Linked DNA regions of Microbulbifer sp. A4B17. The main gene of each other region encodes a partner of the protein of the gene in region 2 in a complex. Links are inferred from orthologs where the notes say so. Each region holds a gene or a part of one and is shown on either strand. Other genes may lie near its edges. The genes, in order: uvrA and mfd.

The links.
Region 1: the proteins of mfd (region 2) and uvrA are in contact, whole or in part, in a crystal structure (PDB 4DFC), measured with the Escherichia coli proteins. The link is inferred for Microbulbifer sp. A4B17 from one-to-one orthologs.

Annotation. Positions count from the first base shown.
Region 1 is NZ_CP029064.1:625,045-632,802, forward strand. Bases 2,647-5,995 are described here. They hold uvrA (excinuclease ABC subunit UvrA), read right to left. Parts: upstream 5,673-5,995; coding sequence 2,847-5,672; downstream 2,647-2,846. Other genes in these bases: BTJ40_RS02855 (hypothetical protein), read right to left, coding at 2,647-2,759; BTJ40_RS02865 (mannose-1-phosphate guanylyltransferase/mannose-6-phosphate isomerase), read left to right, coding at 5,832-5,995. Also shown: BTJ40_RS02840 (biotin-dependent carboxyltransferase family protein), read right to left, coding at 1-607; 5-oxoprolinase subunit PxpB, read right to left, coding at 620-1,348; 5-oxoprolinase subunit PxpA, read right to left, coding at 1,345-2,094; more of BTJ40_RS02855, read right to left, coding at 2,160-2,646; more of BTJ40_RS02865, read left to right, coding at 5,996-7,238; BTJ40_RS02870 (MFS transporter), read left to right, coding at 7,329-7,758. UniProt on the Escherichia coli protein: The UvrABC repair system catalyzes the recognition and processing of DNA lesions. UvrA is an ATPase and a DNA-binding protein. A damage recognition complex composed of 2 UvrA and 2 UvrB subunits scans DNA for abnormalities.
Region 2 is NZ_CP029064.1:3,120,468-3,128,922, forward strand. What follows is about bases 2,064-6,109. They hold mfd (transcription-repair coupling factor), read left to right. Parts: upstream 2,064-2,429; coding sequence 2,430-5,909; downstream 5,910-6,109. Other genes in these bases: BTJ40_RS13900 (glyceraldehyde-3-phosphate dehydrogenase), read right to left, coding at 2,064-2,141; BTJ40_RS13910 (CsiV family protein), read left to right, coding at 6,032-6,109. In the rest of the region: BTJ40_RS13895 (Na(+)-translocating NADH-quinone reductase subunit A), read right to left, coding at 1-291; more of BTJ40_RS13900, read right to left, coding at 666-2,063; more of BTJ40_RS13910, read left to right, coding at 6,110-7,027; BTJ40_RS13920 (cold-shock protein), read right to left, coding at 7,524-7,739; BTJ40_RS13925 (mechanosensitive ion channel family protein), read right to left, coding at 8,039-8,455. UniProt on the Escherichia coli protein: Couples transcription and DNA repair by recognizing RNA polymerase (RNAP) stalled at DNA lesions. Mediates ATP-dependent release of RNAP and its truncated transcript from the DNA, and recruitment of nucleotide excision repair machinery to the damaged site.

The DNA.
Region 1 (7,758 bases), 2.5 Mb from region 2 along the record:
GGTAAATTGACTGGTGGAAATGCTCAATAAACTCCCTTGGGAATGAATCGCGCTCTGGCCCAGCGACGATTCGCAGGTGTGAGTTATGTGAGTAGTTGATGTGAAACTTTTTATCGAGTACAGCTTCTTTTGCAATGCGGATTTCTTTTAGCTGAATCACTTCACCAGAAGTTATTGGCTTGCCATTATTTGCGCCAAACTTACTGATGATATGAGTTGCTGAGCTGCCTAATATAATGGGTGTGTCTATTTGTGCGGAAACTGCAAGATAGATTCTTGCGCCAGAAGCCGCCTGGGAAATATCCAAAATATCACCAGATTTGATCTTATAGGTCCTGAAATTATCAATCGGATCGTTATTTAGTGAGCCACTGAATTGCCCTCCGGCTATAGCGATACTGAGATCACAGAGGAATTCGATTTTAGGGCCGAGTAAGGAGATTTCAAAAGTTGGATTTCCTAGAGGGTTTTCCAGTAGCAAGTTAGCAATTTTCATTGATAAGGAGTCGGCTGCTCCTCCCCAGGGGATTCCAAAGTTCATCAGGCCCGAACGACCGAGGTCCTGAATACTTGTCTGTAGTCCTGCACGAAGAAAGCGAATACCCATTGGTTCTCCTCTTTAGGGTGGATTATTTTTATCGCGCTGGGATAGTTTGTAGAATTCCTGAGAGTCTATAGCGTAAAACTCGATTTCATCCAAAGGTGCAGCGATAAAGGGGGAGGGTTTGGATGGTTGAAAGAGGTTAAGCGGTGTCTGACCGATAATTTGCCAGCCACCTGGTGTGGATTGAGGGTAGATACCCGTTTGCTTTCCGCCAATACCGACTGCACCTGCGGGTATTTTGGTTCGGGGAGTTTCTTTTCTTGGACAATAGAGTTTTGGATCAAGCCCTCCAAGGTACAAAAAGCCTGGGGTAAATCCCAGCATATGGACCAAATAACGCCGTGCAGTGTGCCGCTCAATAATTTCCTGTATGGATAATTCGGCGTGCTCTGCTAAAGCTTTCAGGTCGGGAGAGAATCCCTCTTCATAGCATACGGGAATGCGTACTATCCGAGATTTTTTCGGGGTGGATACAGGGCCGCTAAGGAATTCTTCGGTAGCTTTCGTTAGCAGTTTATAAAGAGTTGTATGATTACAAACAGAGGGGTTGAAAATAACTGTCAGGCATTGATATGCAGGAACTATATCAATAATACCAGGATAGGCTTGCTCTAAAATAGTTACTCTTAAGCCTATGATCGTCCGGCTTAGTGCCTCGCAAGGTTCGCCGGAGAATCGAATATCTACGGCGCAATCTCCGTTAGCAATAATAGCCAGTGGCATTTGAGGGCCAGAGTGTGTCACCGAGCTATGCTCACGCCGTTTGCTTTGAGGTGTTGCTTGAGCTGCTTTGCAATAACTGGAGCCTGGGGGTTATCACTGTGAAGGCAGATAGTATCTACGAAAAATTGTAGTTTGCCACCATGATAATCTTTAAATTGCAAACCCTTTGCCAGGCAGACTGCCTGCTCAAGGCACTTTTCTGTCTCAGTAATAATTGCATTTGTCAGCGAGCGAGGAGCTAGCTGGCTTTTGTTTAGATATTGCCTGTCCATAAAGCCTTCGCGAATGATTGATTTACTTTTTTCGGAGGCAGCGAATTGCATAGCACCGTTGGCTAATCCCACAATTTTTAGGGAAGGATAAACTTCATTAAATAGCCTAATAATACTCTTGGCTAACTCGATATTTGATTCTGCATCGTTATAGAGAGCGCCATGTAGCTTAATATGATCCAGCTTTGCTCCAAGCTCTTGTGCAATATTTTCCAGTTGGCCTATTTGTTCGCAAAGAGAGTCAAGTAATTTTTTCTTAGATATAGCTAAAGATTTTCGGCCAAAATTTTTCCGGTCGGGATAGCTGGGGTGAGCGCCAATTTTTAAGCTGTTTTGGAGAGCGTTTTCGATCGATCTGCTCATGATCTCGGGAGTGCCAGCGTGACCGCCGCAAGCTATATTGCAGCGGGAAATAAATGGCATGATTTGGGCGTCCCTGTCACAGCTGTGCAAATCAGTACCTTCACCCAGGTCGCAGTTTATATCAATATTCACTGTGGCATCCTGCTTGTATTAAATTTGAAATGGCTTAAGCGTTTAGAATCTGCCTGGTAAGGTGGTTAATTGTCTGGGCACTGGTTTACTTCCATAGAGATTTTCTTTGAATTTGATTCATAGCAATTTCCCAGCGGAGAACAGAAGCAGGCAGAAATTGAAAGGTTCCATCTCTCTTTATCAACTTTTTCCCATAGTTCAGAAGTTGCAGTGCCACGACTTAAAGAATAGAAAGGATACTCCGACTGTGCGGGAATGATAACTCCATTTATTTCTGATGAACTTTGAAATCCCTCATCAAGGGGAGGGTGATGATTTTTAAGGTTTTTATTATATTTACCCATCATCATTTTATGCTCCTCCTGGCAGCAGGCTTGTAAAAAAGCATGGGTACTTGAGTATTCTGTATTTTTATATTTGAAGCTAACGGACTTTAGGATGGCGGGTCCGGACCCGGCATTGTGGAAGTTAAAGGTGATCAAGTTTCGATTACTCTCTTCGTCATAGTTCTCATGGCTGAACTGAATAACCGGCATTGTCATTATTTTGACTTGTTGATTGGCAGCTCTGGCTTGTAAATAGGTGGCATAAAAGGACGCCAGAGAAATCATAATTGCACTTACCGCGATCACTAAATTTAAGCGGTCGCGATTGAATAACTTCATATCTTGTTGCACCTATCTACTAGTTATTTTCAAGTGAGCTGATAAAAAAGGATGCCGATTGATAGTTCGGTATCCTTTCTTATTTAATCAGTTCAGCATTGTTTTTAGAAAACGCCCGGTATGGGAAACGTCCATTTCTGCGACATCCTCAGGTGTCCCTGTGGCAATAATTTGTCCACCGCCAGATCCACCCTCCGGGCCCAGGTCTACTATCCAGTCCGCAGTTTTGATCACATCCAGATTGTGTTCGATCACTACGATGGTATTGCCGTGATCGCGCAGGCGATGTAGAACATCCAGTAGTAATTGGATATCGGCAAAGTGCAGGCCGGTAGTCGGTTCGTCGAGGATGTACAGGGTTTGCCCAGTGTCCCGTTTGGATAGTTCGCGGGAGAGTTTTACCCGTTGGGCTTCACCTCCTGAGAGAGTGGTGGCAGCCTGACCAAGCTTGATATAGGAGAGCCCTACATCTATCAGGGTTTGCAATTTCTTCGCGATTGCAGGCACTGGGTCAAAGAATTCCCGTGCATCTTCCACGGTCATTTCCAATACTTCGTGGATATTCTTGCCCTTGTAGTGCACCTCCAGGGTCTCGCGGTTGTAGCGTTTACCGTGGCAGGTATCGCAGGGTACATAGACATCCGGCAAGAAGTGCATTTCCACCTTAATCACCCCATCGCCCTGGCAGGCTTCACAGCGCCCACCCTTGACGTTAAAGCTGAAGCGTCCAGGTTTATAGCCCCGTGAACGGGCCTCTTGGGTGCCGGCAAACAAGTCGCGAATTGGGGTAAAAATACCGGTATAAGTTGCTGGGTTTGAGCGAGGAGTGCGCCCGATAGGACTCTGATCAATATCCACGCATTTGTCGAAGTGCTCCAGGCCGTGCACCTCCTTATAAGGGGAGGCTTTAAGGGTTGTTGCTTTGTTAAGTGCAGTAGCTGCAAGTGGATAGAGGGTTGTATTAATCAGGGTGGATTTACCAGAGCCCGATACACCGGTAACACAGGTAAGTAATCCTACCGGGATCTCAAGGTCGACGTCCTGTAAATTATTTCCACTGGCGCCTTCGAGGCGCAGCAAATAGTCCGAGTCGGGTACGTAGCGCTCTTCCGGTACGGCAATTTTCTTTTTGCCGGAGAGGTATTGACCGGTGAGGGATTTTTTACACTTGGCAATTTTATCGGCGGTACCCGCTGCCACGACTTCTCCACCATGGACACCGGCACCGGGGCCAATATCGACAATAAAGTCGGCACTGCGAATGGCATCCTCATCGTGCTCTACCACGATAACGGTGTTGCCGATATCGCGCAGGTGAGTGAGGGTGTTGAGCAGACGCTCGTTGTCTCGCTGATGTAGGCCGATAGATGGCTCGTCGAGAATATACATTACGCCCACGAGGCCGGCGCCGATCTGGCTGGCGAGACGGATGCGCTGCGCTTCACCGCCGGAGAGGGTTTCTGCACTGCGGTTCAGGGTCAGGTAATTCAGGCCAACATCGACGAGGAAGCGGAATCGATCGCGCAGCTCTTTGAGAATCTTATCGGCAATCTCTTTCTGGGCGCCTTTAAACGTCAGCTCGTGGTCGAAGTACTCGAACGCATCGCCTACAGGCAGCTCAGTGATTTGTGCCAGGGTGCGGTTATCCACAAAGACATGACGGGCCTCGCGGCGCAGGCGGGTACCGTGACACTCTGGGCATTTTTGTGTGCTCAGATACTTGGCTAATTCCTCCCGAACCGATTGGGATTCGGTATCCCGGTAGCGGCGCTGGAAGTTGGGGATAATGCCCTCGAAGGTGTGCTGGCGCACGGTGACATCGCCGCGATCATTGACGTAGCTGAAGTCGATTTCTTCGTCGCCACTGCCCTGCAGGATAACCTTGCGGTGGGCTTTGCGTAATTTTTTCCAGGGCTTATCCAGATCGAAACCGTAGTGCTCGGCGAGGGAGTCGAGCATGTGGTAATAGTAAATATTGCGTCTGTCCCAACCGCGAATGGCGCCCTCGGAAATACTGCTTTCCGAATCGATAATTACCTTGTCTTCATCAAAGAACTGTTTGACGCCCAGGCCGTCACAGCTGGGGCAGGCACCGGCGGGGTTGTTGAAGGAGAACAGGCGCGGTTCCAGCTCATCCAGTGAGTAGTCACAGACGGGGCAGGCGTGGCGGGCAGAGAAGAGACGATCTTCCTGGTCTCCATCCATAAAACTGATGGAGGCGATACCGTCGGTGAGATTCAGAGCGGTTTCGAAGGATTCCGCCAAACGCAGTTGCAGATCCTCACGAACCTTAAAGCGGTCTACCACCACCTCAATGGTGTGCTTGCGGCGCTTATCCAGTTTGGGGGTGTCGTCCAGGTCACAGATAACCCCGTCGATCCGTGCCCGCACAAACCCGTCCCGGCGCAGTTGTTCAAACACGTGCTGGTGCTCACCCTTTCGATCGCGAACTACCGGCGCCAGCAACATAATCTTGCTGCCTTCCGGTAAAGCCAGCACCTGATCCACCATCTGGCTGATCGTCTGGGCTTGCAGAGGTTCGTCGTGCTCGGGGCAGCGGGGTTCTCCAACCCGGGCGAACAGCAGTCGCAGGTAGTCATAGATTTCTGTGATGGTGCCCACGGTGGAGCGGGGGTTGTGAGAGGTGGACTTCTGCTCGATAGAAATGGCCGGTGACAATCCCTCGACGGTATCCACATCCGGCTTTTCCATCATCGACAGGAATTGACGGGCGTAAGTGGAGAGTGATTCCACGTAGCGGCGCTGTCCCTCTGCGTAAAGGGTGTCAAAGGCCAGGGAAGATTTGCCGGAACCGGACAGGCCGGTGATAACGATCAGTTTATCGCGGGGAATGTCCAGATCGATATTCTTCAGGTTGTGGGTGCGAGCACCCCTTACATAAATCGTGTCCACGCTCTACCTATATGCTGCTAATACTGGGCCGGGCCTCGGACTTGCTCCGCGCGGGGCGATCACAACTGCGGTGCCGGAAAAACAGTCAAGTATAAACTCGCCACCTGATGTGCGAAAATTGTCTTTCGCAATACCCGACATTCAGGCAGATAGCATTCGATGATTCCTGTGATTCTCTGTGGTGGCACTGGCTCGCGCCTGTGGCCACTCTCGCGTGAGGCCTACCCTAAACAGTTCCTACCCCTTATTGGTGGTGAGACGATGTTACAGGCAACTTTAAGGCGCCTGGAGGGCATTGAGCCACTACAGGCGCCGATACTGGTATGCAATGAAGAGCATCGCTTTGCCGCCGCCGAGCAATTGCAGGAAATCGGCCACGGTGCTCAGTCCATTTTACTGGAGCCCTGCGCGCGCAATACTGCACCGGCTATCGCCCTGGCTGCCCTGGCAGCACTGGAGTCCGGCACTGATCCTTTACTGCTGGTATTACCGGCAGACCACGCCGTTTCCGACGAGGTAAACTTTCAGGAATCTGTAGAGTCGGCTCGAGCCCTGGCAGAGCAGGGACATCTGGTCACTTTTGGCATTGTGCCGACCCGGGCGGAGACCGGCTACGGCTACATTCGGCGCGGGGATAAATTGGCGGAAACTGCCTGGAAAGTGGCGGAGTTCGTCGAAAAGCCGGACACTGAAACCGCTGAGTCTTACCTGGCATCCGGGGAATACTCGTGGAACAGTGGCATGTTCCTGTTCCGCGCCTCCCGCTATCTGGAGGAGTTGGAGCGGTACCGTTCCGATATTCTCGCAGCCTGCCGCAGTGCCTATCAGAGTGCCGCGAGGGATCTGGATTTTACCCGGGTGGATAGAGAGGCTTTTGCAGCCTGCGCAGATGAGTCTGTGGATTACGCAGTAATGGAGCCGACTGAATCCGCTGCAGTTGTACCTATGGATGCGGGTTGGAGCGATGTAGGCTCCTGGCAGGGGCTGTGGGAGTTGGCAAAACGCGATGCCAATGACAATTTGCTCCAGGGCGATGTGTTGCTCGAAGACTCCCAGCGCTGCCTGGTGCGTGGTGAGAGCCGGTTGGTCAGCCTTCTCGGTGTATCCGACCTGGTTGTTGTTGATACTGACGACGCGCTTCTGATCGCTGACCGGCAACGGGTCCAGGAAGTCAAAAAACTGGTCAGTAACCTTAAGAGCACTGGCCGCAGTGAGGCCCAAAGGCATCGCAAGGTATATAGGCCCTGGGGCTATTACGACTCGATTGATGCGGGTCCACGCTTTCAGGTGAAGCGTATCGTGGTGAAGCCGGGCCAGCAGTTATCCCTGCAAATGCATCACCACCGCGCTGAACACTGGGTTGTGGTGCAGGGGACCGCCAAGGTTACCCGAGGTGAAGAAGAGGTCCTGATCACCGAGAACCAATCGACTTATATTCCCCTGGGGGTGGTCCACCGCTTGGAGAACCCCGGTACGATTCCCTTGGAGCTGATTGAGGTGCAATCCGGCAGTTATCTCGGGGAGGACGACATTGTCCGCCTCGATGATGAGTACGGTCGTAACTAGTTGTGGATAAAAGTTGTGCTGTTTCCCCTACAGCCGGGAGGCGGCTCACTGTACAATGCGCGCCCTATTTGATGCTGTTCCGGGATTTGCATGAATTCCATTGAGCGCCGCGCCCTGGGTGGGCTGGCTTCCCTGTATGTCTTTCGTATGCTGGGCCTGTTTATGGTCCTGCCGGTTCTCACTGTGTACGGCGAGGGCTATCGCGATAGCACGCCCATGCTGCTGGGGCTGGCAATGGGTGCCTATGGCCTGAGTCAGGCGATACTCCAAATTCCTCTGGGGCTCCTGTCCGATCGCTGGGGGCGCAAGCCGGTTATTTATACCGGCCTTGCACTATTTGCCCTGGGCAGTGTTATCGCTGCGCTGACCGACTCGGTTTACGGCCTTATCGTGGGGCGGGTGCTACAGGGGTGTGGTGCGATTGCCGCTGCTGTGATGGCGTTGGTTGCAGATTTAACCCGCGATGAAAAGCGGGGTATTGCGATGGCGATTATTGGAGCGTCAATCGGTATCGCATTTA
Region 2 (8,455 bases):
ATCGCCGTCTATGCCAATCACGACGGATTGCAGAACACGACGAGCGCCACGGTTAATCGCAACAACACGACCGGCAGCAGGCGCTGTGTAGCGCACGCCTTCAGTTTTTTTGTCGCTAAACAACAGCTGACCAAGATTGACGCGATCCCCTACAGCCACTGCCATTGTCGGCTTCATCCCGTGATAATCGGGGCCGAGAACAGCAACGGTCTTGATCGCAGGTCCTTTTTGAATGACCTGCTCGGGCGCGCCGGATATGGGTAAGTCCAATCCCCGACGGATCTTTCTCATACGCCTATGCCTAAGTTTCTAGTTTAAAAAAATTGCAATAGGACCCACCGTCCCATGCCTGGGATGACGGGTCCTATTGTGGAATTCCGTGCTGCGAGGGCTTATGCCGTATCACCCGTGAACCGGGAGGAAGGAAGCTAACTAAAAAGGATGTGCGCGCTAACTTCTCGGCGCACGGCCGCCCCGCAAAATCGCGCGCATTATAAAGATGGGCCAGAGTCATTACCAGTCTGGAAAGTCTTTAAGTAGCACTAAGATTGGAAATTTCTGTTGAAAAAACAGGGATTTGGGGAGATATGGTGCGGCGACTGGAACAGTCGCCGAAACCCCGCAGTCGGCTCTGGGTACCGACTGCGGTGAGGAAGCGTGACGCCTTAGTCCTCTTTCGGGAACAGCTTGTAACGAACGCCAGCCATATCTTCCAGGCAGCGAACTACCTGGCAGCTATAACCGAACTCGTTGTCGTACCAGCAGTAGAGCACAGCGTTTTTACCATCCACGATAGTCGCAGTGGAATCGAATACGCAGGCAACACGAGAGCCAACAAAATCGCTGGACACCACTTCCGGAGAGTTGGTGAAATCGATCTGCTGACGCAGCGGCGAGTGCAGCGCCACATCGCGCATATATTCGTTCAGCTCTTCCTTGGTGGTCTCCTTACCCAGATTCAGGTTCAGGATCGCCATGGAAACATTTGGAGTCGGGACACGAATTGCATTGCCGGTGAGCTTACCTTTCAGCTCAGGCAGCGCTTTGGCAACCGCCTTGGCAGCACCGGTTTCGGTTAGAACCATGTTCAGCGCAGCTGCGCGACCGCGACGTTCACCTTTGTGGTAGTTGTCGATCAGGTTCTGGTCGTTGGTGTAAGCGTGTACAGTTTCTACGTGACCGTGCTCAACACCGTAGCCGTCCATCATCGCCTTCAGGACCGGCACGATGGCGTTAGTGGTGCAGGAAGCTGCGGACAGCACCTTGTCTTCCGGCTTAATATCGCTACTGTTGATACCGTAAACGATATTCTTGATATCGCCCTTGCCCGGAGCCGTCAGAAGCACCTTGGAGGCGCCTGGGCTCTGCAAGTGCTGGCTCAGGCCTTCTTCATCACGCCATACACCGGTGCTGTCAACGATAATCGCATCGTTGATACCGTGCTGGGTGTAATCCACTTCCTGCGGGGAGTTGGCGTAGATGATCTTGATTTCGTTACCGTTACAGATCAGGGAGTTAGTCTCCTCGTCCACACGGATAGTACCCTGGAAAGCGCCGTGTACGGAGTCGCGACGCAACAGAGAAGCACGCTTCACCAAATCGTTGGGCGCCTTGCCCTTGCGCAGTACGATAGCGCGCAGACGCAGAACGTCACCACTACCGGCCTTGTCGATCAACAGGCGGGCAACCAGACGGCCGATACGACCAAAACCGTAGATAACAACATCTTTGGATTCGGGCAGAGGCTTGCCGGCACCCGCTGCGTCGGACAGCTCTTCACGTACAAACTCGTCCACAGACAAGCCGCGATCGTCGCGCATGTACTTGTTAGTCATGGTTCCCAGGTCGATATGTACGGGACCCAGCTCCATCTTGCAGATGGCTTCCAACACAGGGAAAGTTTCAAACTCGGAGAGTTCATTTTCCTCAACCTGACGCACGAAACGGTGCGCTTTCATAATGCTCAGAACTGAGCGATTAACCAGGTTGCGGCCGTACATATAAATACCGACGTTGCTCTCACGGTTGAGCTTTCCAATCATCGGGATCATGGATTCAGCCAGCGCTTCACGCTGCTTCCAGTCCTTGAAAAAGTCCGCGGGCTTCGGTCGCTTCTGAGTCACTATCGGACACCTCTGCATTGTATTTAGTAGGCAAGAAATACAGTTCTGAAACCACTCAGAACCGCATGGCTGCGCATTATAGTGTTCGCTTTACACTGCGCAACTGAGCAAAAAAGAGCCAAAAAAATGTAGTAAAACTACCTTTTTGTAGCCCGCCCCGGCAGTAGTGCGCAATCCCCAAAAAGCGTAGTTGTTCCCGATTGGAAACACAGGCAGGGTTAAGATTCCCTGCAGCCAAAACCGTTCGCGGCTACAATAGCCGGCCTCGAAGACATCTCGAATGAATGCGCGGATATATAAGGAAAGATGACAGAAATACAGCCCCTGACCCCACCGAAGTTTCGCTCCTCCAGTGACCGTCAATTTTGGGGACAACTGCATGGCGCAGCTGCCGCGCTCGCCATCCTCAATACGGCACGCAATAACAAAGCGCCCACCCTGTTAATCACAAAGGACAGTCTCGAAGCGCACCGTTTAGAGGTGCAATTGAAATTTTTTAACAAAGCGCGGCGAGATAAGGGTGAAAACAGGGAGCTGGAAATCTTCCATTTTCCCGATTGGGAAATCCTCCCCTACGATACCTTCTCACCCCATCAGGATATTATCTCGGACCGCCTCGCCACCCTTTACCAGCTACCGAAGATGGGGGCGGGGATCGTCATTATCCCAGTCAGCACCCTGATGCACCGGCTACCGCCCTGCAACTATATTGCCGGCAATGCGCTGATATTGGAGGAAGGGCAGCAGTTTGATATCGATATCCAGCGGAGACTGCTGGAGCAGGCCGGCTACCACTGTGTAGACACCGTCTACGAGCATGGTGAATTCGCCGTGCGCGGTTCATTGATGGATATTTTCCCAATGGGCAGCCCCCTTCCCTACCGCATCGACCTGTTCGACGATGAAATCGAATCCCTGCGCACCTTTGACCCGGAAACCCAGCGCACTATCGACAAGGTAAAAACCATACACCTTTTACCTGCGCGGGAATTCCCTTTGCACAAGGCCGCTCTGTCAGGGTTCCTGCAAAACTGGCACGGCGAATTCGACAGCGATCCCAGCCAGGTACCAATTTACCAGGATATCAGTGCAGGAATTGCCCCGGCGGGTATCGAGTACTACCTACCACTGTTTTTCGATGGCAACTGCTCCAGTCTGTTCGATTACCTGCCCGAGGGCAGCCAAGCATTTCTGCAGGGGGATATTCAACAACCGCTGGATAACTTCTGGCGCGAAGTCAGCAACCGCTATGAAAGCCGTCGCGGCGACCTGACCCGCCCCATATTGCCACCGCGCCAGATATTACTGGAAATTGATGAGCTCAATGGTGCTCTGAAATCCATGCCCAGGGTAATCTTCTCCACAGAAAGCCTGCCAGAAGCCCAGGGAAATTTTAATTTTGCCACTGCCGCACCGCCCAAGCTGCCGGTAGACGGCAAGGCCGAACAACCTCTGGCCGCACTGGAAAGCTACCTGATGGAATATTCCGGCCGACTGCTCTTCTGCGCTGAAAGTAGCGGGCGGCGTGAAGCACTGTTGGAGCTTCTAAAGGGAATCCGCCTTACCCCACCCAGTTTTAAAAGCTGGCAGGACTTCCTCGCCGCAGAGGACTCTATCGGCATTACCGTCGCGCCGATAGACCAGGGGCTGTTGCTAAAGGACCCACAGATCAATCTAATTGCGGAACCACAGCTATTTGGCGAGAGAGTACTGCAGCAGCGACGCCGCAAAAAAGCTAAAGACGAAGCGGACAATGCAGTTAAAAACCTGGCTGAATTGCGTACCGGCACCCCCGTAGTCCATATTGATCACGGCGTGGGTCGCTACCGCGGGTTGCAGCACCTGGAAATTGATGGGCAACCGGCAGAGTTCCTGACCCTGGAATATGCCGACGAAGCCAAGCTCTACGTGCCGGTTGCCAGCCTGCATCTGATCAGCCGCTACTCCGGTGCCGATGAAGCCCTGGCCCCGCTACACAAAATGGGTAGCGAGCAGTGGCAAAAAGCCAAGCGCAAAGCTGCCGAGAAGGTGCGCGATGCCGCCGCAGAGCTACTGGATATCTACGCCCGCCGCGAAGCTCGCATTGGCCATGCGTTCGACAATCCGCAACTGGCCTATCGGGAATTCTCCGCAGGCTTCCCCTTCGAAGAAACCCCAGACCAACAGCAGGCTATTGAGGCAGTTTTGGGGGATATGCTCTCAAGCAAGCCCATGGACAGACTGGTGTGTGGCGATGTGGGCTTCGGTAAGACTGAGGTCGCCATGCGTGCTGCCTTTGTCGCCGCCCATGCGGGCAAGCAGGTTGCCATGCTGGTGCCGACTACCCTGCTGGCACAGCAACACTATCAATCTTTCCAGGATCGCTTTGCCGATTGGCCGATTAATATTGAAGTAATCTCCCGCTTCCGCTCCGGCAAGGAAGTGGACAGCGTGAAAGAGAAGGTGGCCAACGGCAAGGTGGATATCCTGGTCGGCACACACAAGCTGCTGCAAAGCGATCTGGACTTTAAAAATCTCGGTCTGCTGATTATCGACGAAGAACACCGCTTTGGCGTCCGACAGAAGGAGCGCCTCAAGAGCCTACGCTCCGAGGTGGATATCCTCAACCTTACCGCCACCCCCATTCCCCGCACCCTGAATATGGCCATGGCCGGTATTCGCGATCTATCGGTGATCGCCACCCCTCCGGCACGGCGTCTCTCTGTGAAAACCTTCGTGCGAGAGCGCGATGAAGCCTTGGTCAAAGAAGCTATCCTGCGGGAAATCCTGCGCGGTGGTCAGGTGTATTTCCTGCACAACGAAGTCAAAAGCATTGAGCGAATCGCGCGGGAATTACAGGAGATGATTCCCGAGGCCCGCATCGGCATAGGCCACGGCCAGATGCGCGAACGGGAGCTGGAACAGGTGATGAGCGACTTCTATCACAAGCGCTTCAATGTCCTGGTCTGTACCACCATTATCGAAACCGGTATCGACGTCCCCACTGCCAACACAATTTTGATCGAGCGCGCCGACAAGTTCGGCCTGGCTCAGCTTCACCAGTTACGCGGTCGCGTGGGTCGCTCGCACCACCAGGCCTATGCCTACCTGCTGACTCCCAACAAGCGCTCCATGACCAGTGATGCGGTGAAGCGCTTGGAAGCGATTAGCGAGGCCCAGGACTTAGGTGCAGGCTTTACCCTGGCAACTCACGACCTGGAAATTCGCGGCGCGGGCGAACTGCTGGGCGAAGAGCAAAGCGGGCAAATCCAGAGTGTAGGCTTCAACCTGTATATGGAAATGCTCGACAAAGCGGTGAAGGCCATTCGTGAGGGCCGGACACCAAATATTGACGACCCCCTCGAATCCCCAGCGATAGATGTCAATCTGCGGGTTGCTGCACTGATTCCCGAAGATTACCTGCCCGATGTCCACGGCCGCCTGATCATGTACAAGCGCATCGCCAATGCTCCCGACAAGCAGCAATTGAAGGAGCTTCAGGTGGAGATGATCGACCGCTTCGGCCTGCTACCGGAGCCGGTAAAACACCTTTTCCGTACTACTGAGATAAAGCTGACGGCTGAAAGCATGGGCATCCGTAAACTAGAGGCCTCAGCTGCGAGAGGGCGTATCGAGTTTGCGGAGAATACCCGTGTAGATCCGCTCACATTGGTTAAGATGGTGCAGACCCAGCCGGGACGCTACCAACTGGCCGGCGCCAACCAACTGAATTTCAGTCTTGATGAGGAAGGTACTGACCGCAAGCTCCAGGAAATTAACGAAGTTCTGGAAAAGCTTGCACAGTGATACCATCCGGCAGGCAGCGGCGGGAGTTGACGACAAAACTAATCAGTCTCCTACTCCTGCTGAACGGCCTATCGGCGATAACACCCTTGGCACCCAAATAGAATTGTTTAAGTGGTAAACCCATGAAAAGGATAATTAGCCTCTGCTCAACCCTGGCGCTCACGCTGGCAGCTACCAGTGCCCAGGCCGTCAACTACGCTGGCAATACTTTCGAAATAGAAATGATCGTATTCGAGCGCCCTCAGGGAATGGAAAAAACCGCAGAGACCTGGCCGACGACACCCCGCCTTCAGTATCCATCACAGTGGATCGACTTTGAAACTTTGCACACCCTACTCCCAAATGCTGAAGAGGAGGTGTTATCGCTTGATGAAATCATATCCTCACATGAAACGAGCAGCCCATCTGCTCCCGAATCAACCGACCTTGGAGAAGGCACTGGCGAAACCTTGCAAGTTGCTGAACCCGCCGCACCAAACCTACTATTAAGGCCAGTACCCAGGTTACTGGACAACAAAGCTGCGGCAATTACCCGCGCCGGGGACAGGGTGCTGTTTCACAAGGCCTGGCGACAGGTTTTAAAAACCAAGAGAAACTCCCCGGCCATTCTGATTGATGGCGGCAGCCAGCTCAGTGGACACAGCCAGCTTGAAGGATCTATCACTCTGAGCGTTGCCCGCTATTTACATATCAGTACTAATCTATGGCTAAATGACTTTTACACACAGCCCGGGGAGCAAAGTATTCTCCTTCCCCAGCGTCCGCAAAATAAAGTGGAAAAACCTCTGCAAATTATAACGGGCAACTACAGTGATATTGAAAGTTCGTATCCACAAAATAGCGGGCTTGATATCGAAAATAGTCAAGACGCAATTAATACCAAAGAACCACTCACATTGGGCGAGCCAGAATTTAAAAAAGAAGAACCTTTATATGTTGCCCACGTCGCGAGATTGCAACACGAGCGACGTTTACGCAGTGGCCAACTGCATTATATCGACCACCCAGCATTCGGTATTCTTATTGAAGTGCGAACTGTAGCCAAGCCCAAGGAAGGATTAAAAGATATAGAAATGCCTGAGAACAACCAAGTAAAAGACAAACAGTCGGAAAGTTAATTTATTTAAATAATTAACTTTCATTAATAGTCCCCGCAAAATTTGTGGGGATTATTATTTTCAACAATCCCCAAACCTTTAAACCCCAAACGAATTAATTTCACCAGTCGCGCAAACACACTGCACCCAACTCTATTTTTAATTGATTTATCTCCAATTAAAATACGGCCACCCAACAAGTAAATACCGCCAACCTCCAATAGCGAAAAAAGGCCATCAATAAGACTCGATCTCAAAACCATTGAAGCGACAAATTGCACAGCAATATTGGGCGCAATAAATATCAGAAAGGTACACACAGTTTTCGGAAAAGCAGGATATGACTAAATTCGCCAACTGGGACACAAACCCGCTTTTAAAAAACTGCCGCTATTGCAAAGCAGATAACAAAAAAGCGGATCATAAAGATCCGCTTTTCAGAGGCGCTGACAGGGCCGGCGTCAATGAGCCGCAGGACCCTACACGACAACAGTTCTTTCAACGAGTGATCTATAAATCACTCACAGGGAACAACATCTTCCGCCAGCAGTCCTTTGTCACCTTGTTGCATTTCGAACTCTACCGCCTGCCCCTCATTAAGGGTTTTGTAGCCCTCGCCGCGAATGCTGCGATAGTGAACGAAAATATCTTCAGTTCCTTCTCCACAGGTGATGAAGCCATAACCCCGTGCGTTATTAAACCACTTCACTGTACCTGTAACGCGATCACTCATTGAGAAAACCTCATTATTGTTATTGCGCCTACCTCTTTTACCTCACTGCTCAATTCGGCAAGAGGGGCAAACGCCACCCCATTGTTAACAAACTGCTCCATGCAGAATGCTATCTTGCTTAATCCGATGAGCATATACTCAAAGGACGTACCCTGATTCTTAGATAAAACAGCGCCAGTGTCTAGTTTTCTATGTGAAATAAATACTACGTTTTTCCCAATATGCGTAATTAACCGTCAAAATCTCCAAAGGCGCTCAATTATAAACTAATCATTTGTACCTTATTGCACTCCCATTCCTCAACTGTCTAACGCGGCCTCTCTCGTAAATGAAGGGATATCGGCGATATGTAATGTTGAAGTTGGGAATGCACAGGATGCTCCATATCCTTCGATTATCTTAAGAATCGTTAGCAGAACATCTTGTTTTACCTCGTGATAACGTACCCAGTCAGTAGTTCGCGTAAAGGTATATACAAAGAAGTCCAAAGATGAGGAAGCAAAACTATTAAAATTAACAATTAGCGTACGATTAGAATCGATTTCAGGATGTTCCTGTAACATATTTTTAACATCTGCCACTATTGCCGCCATATGATGGGCGTCTTCATATCGAATACCAATAGTTTCGAAAATTCTCCGGTTTAACATACGGGAAGGATTTTCTACTGCTATTTGGGTGAAGATCCCATTGGGGACATAAACCGGACGCATATC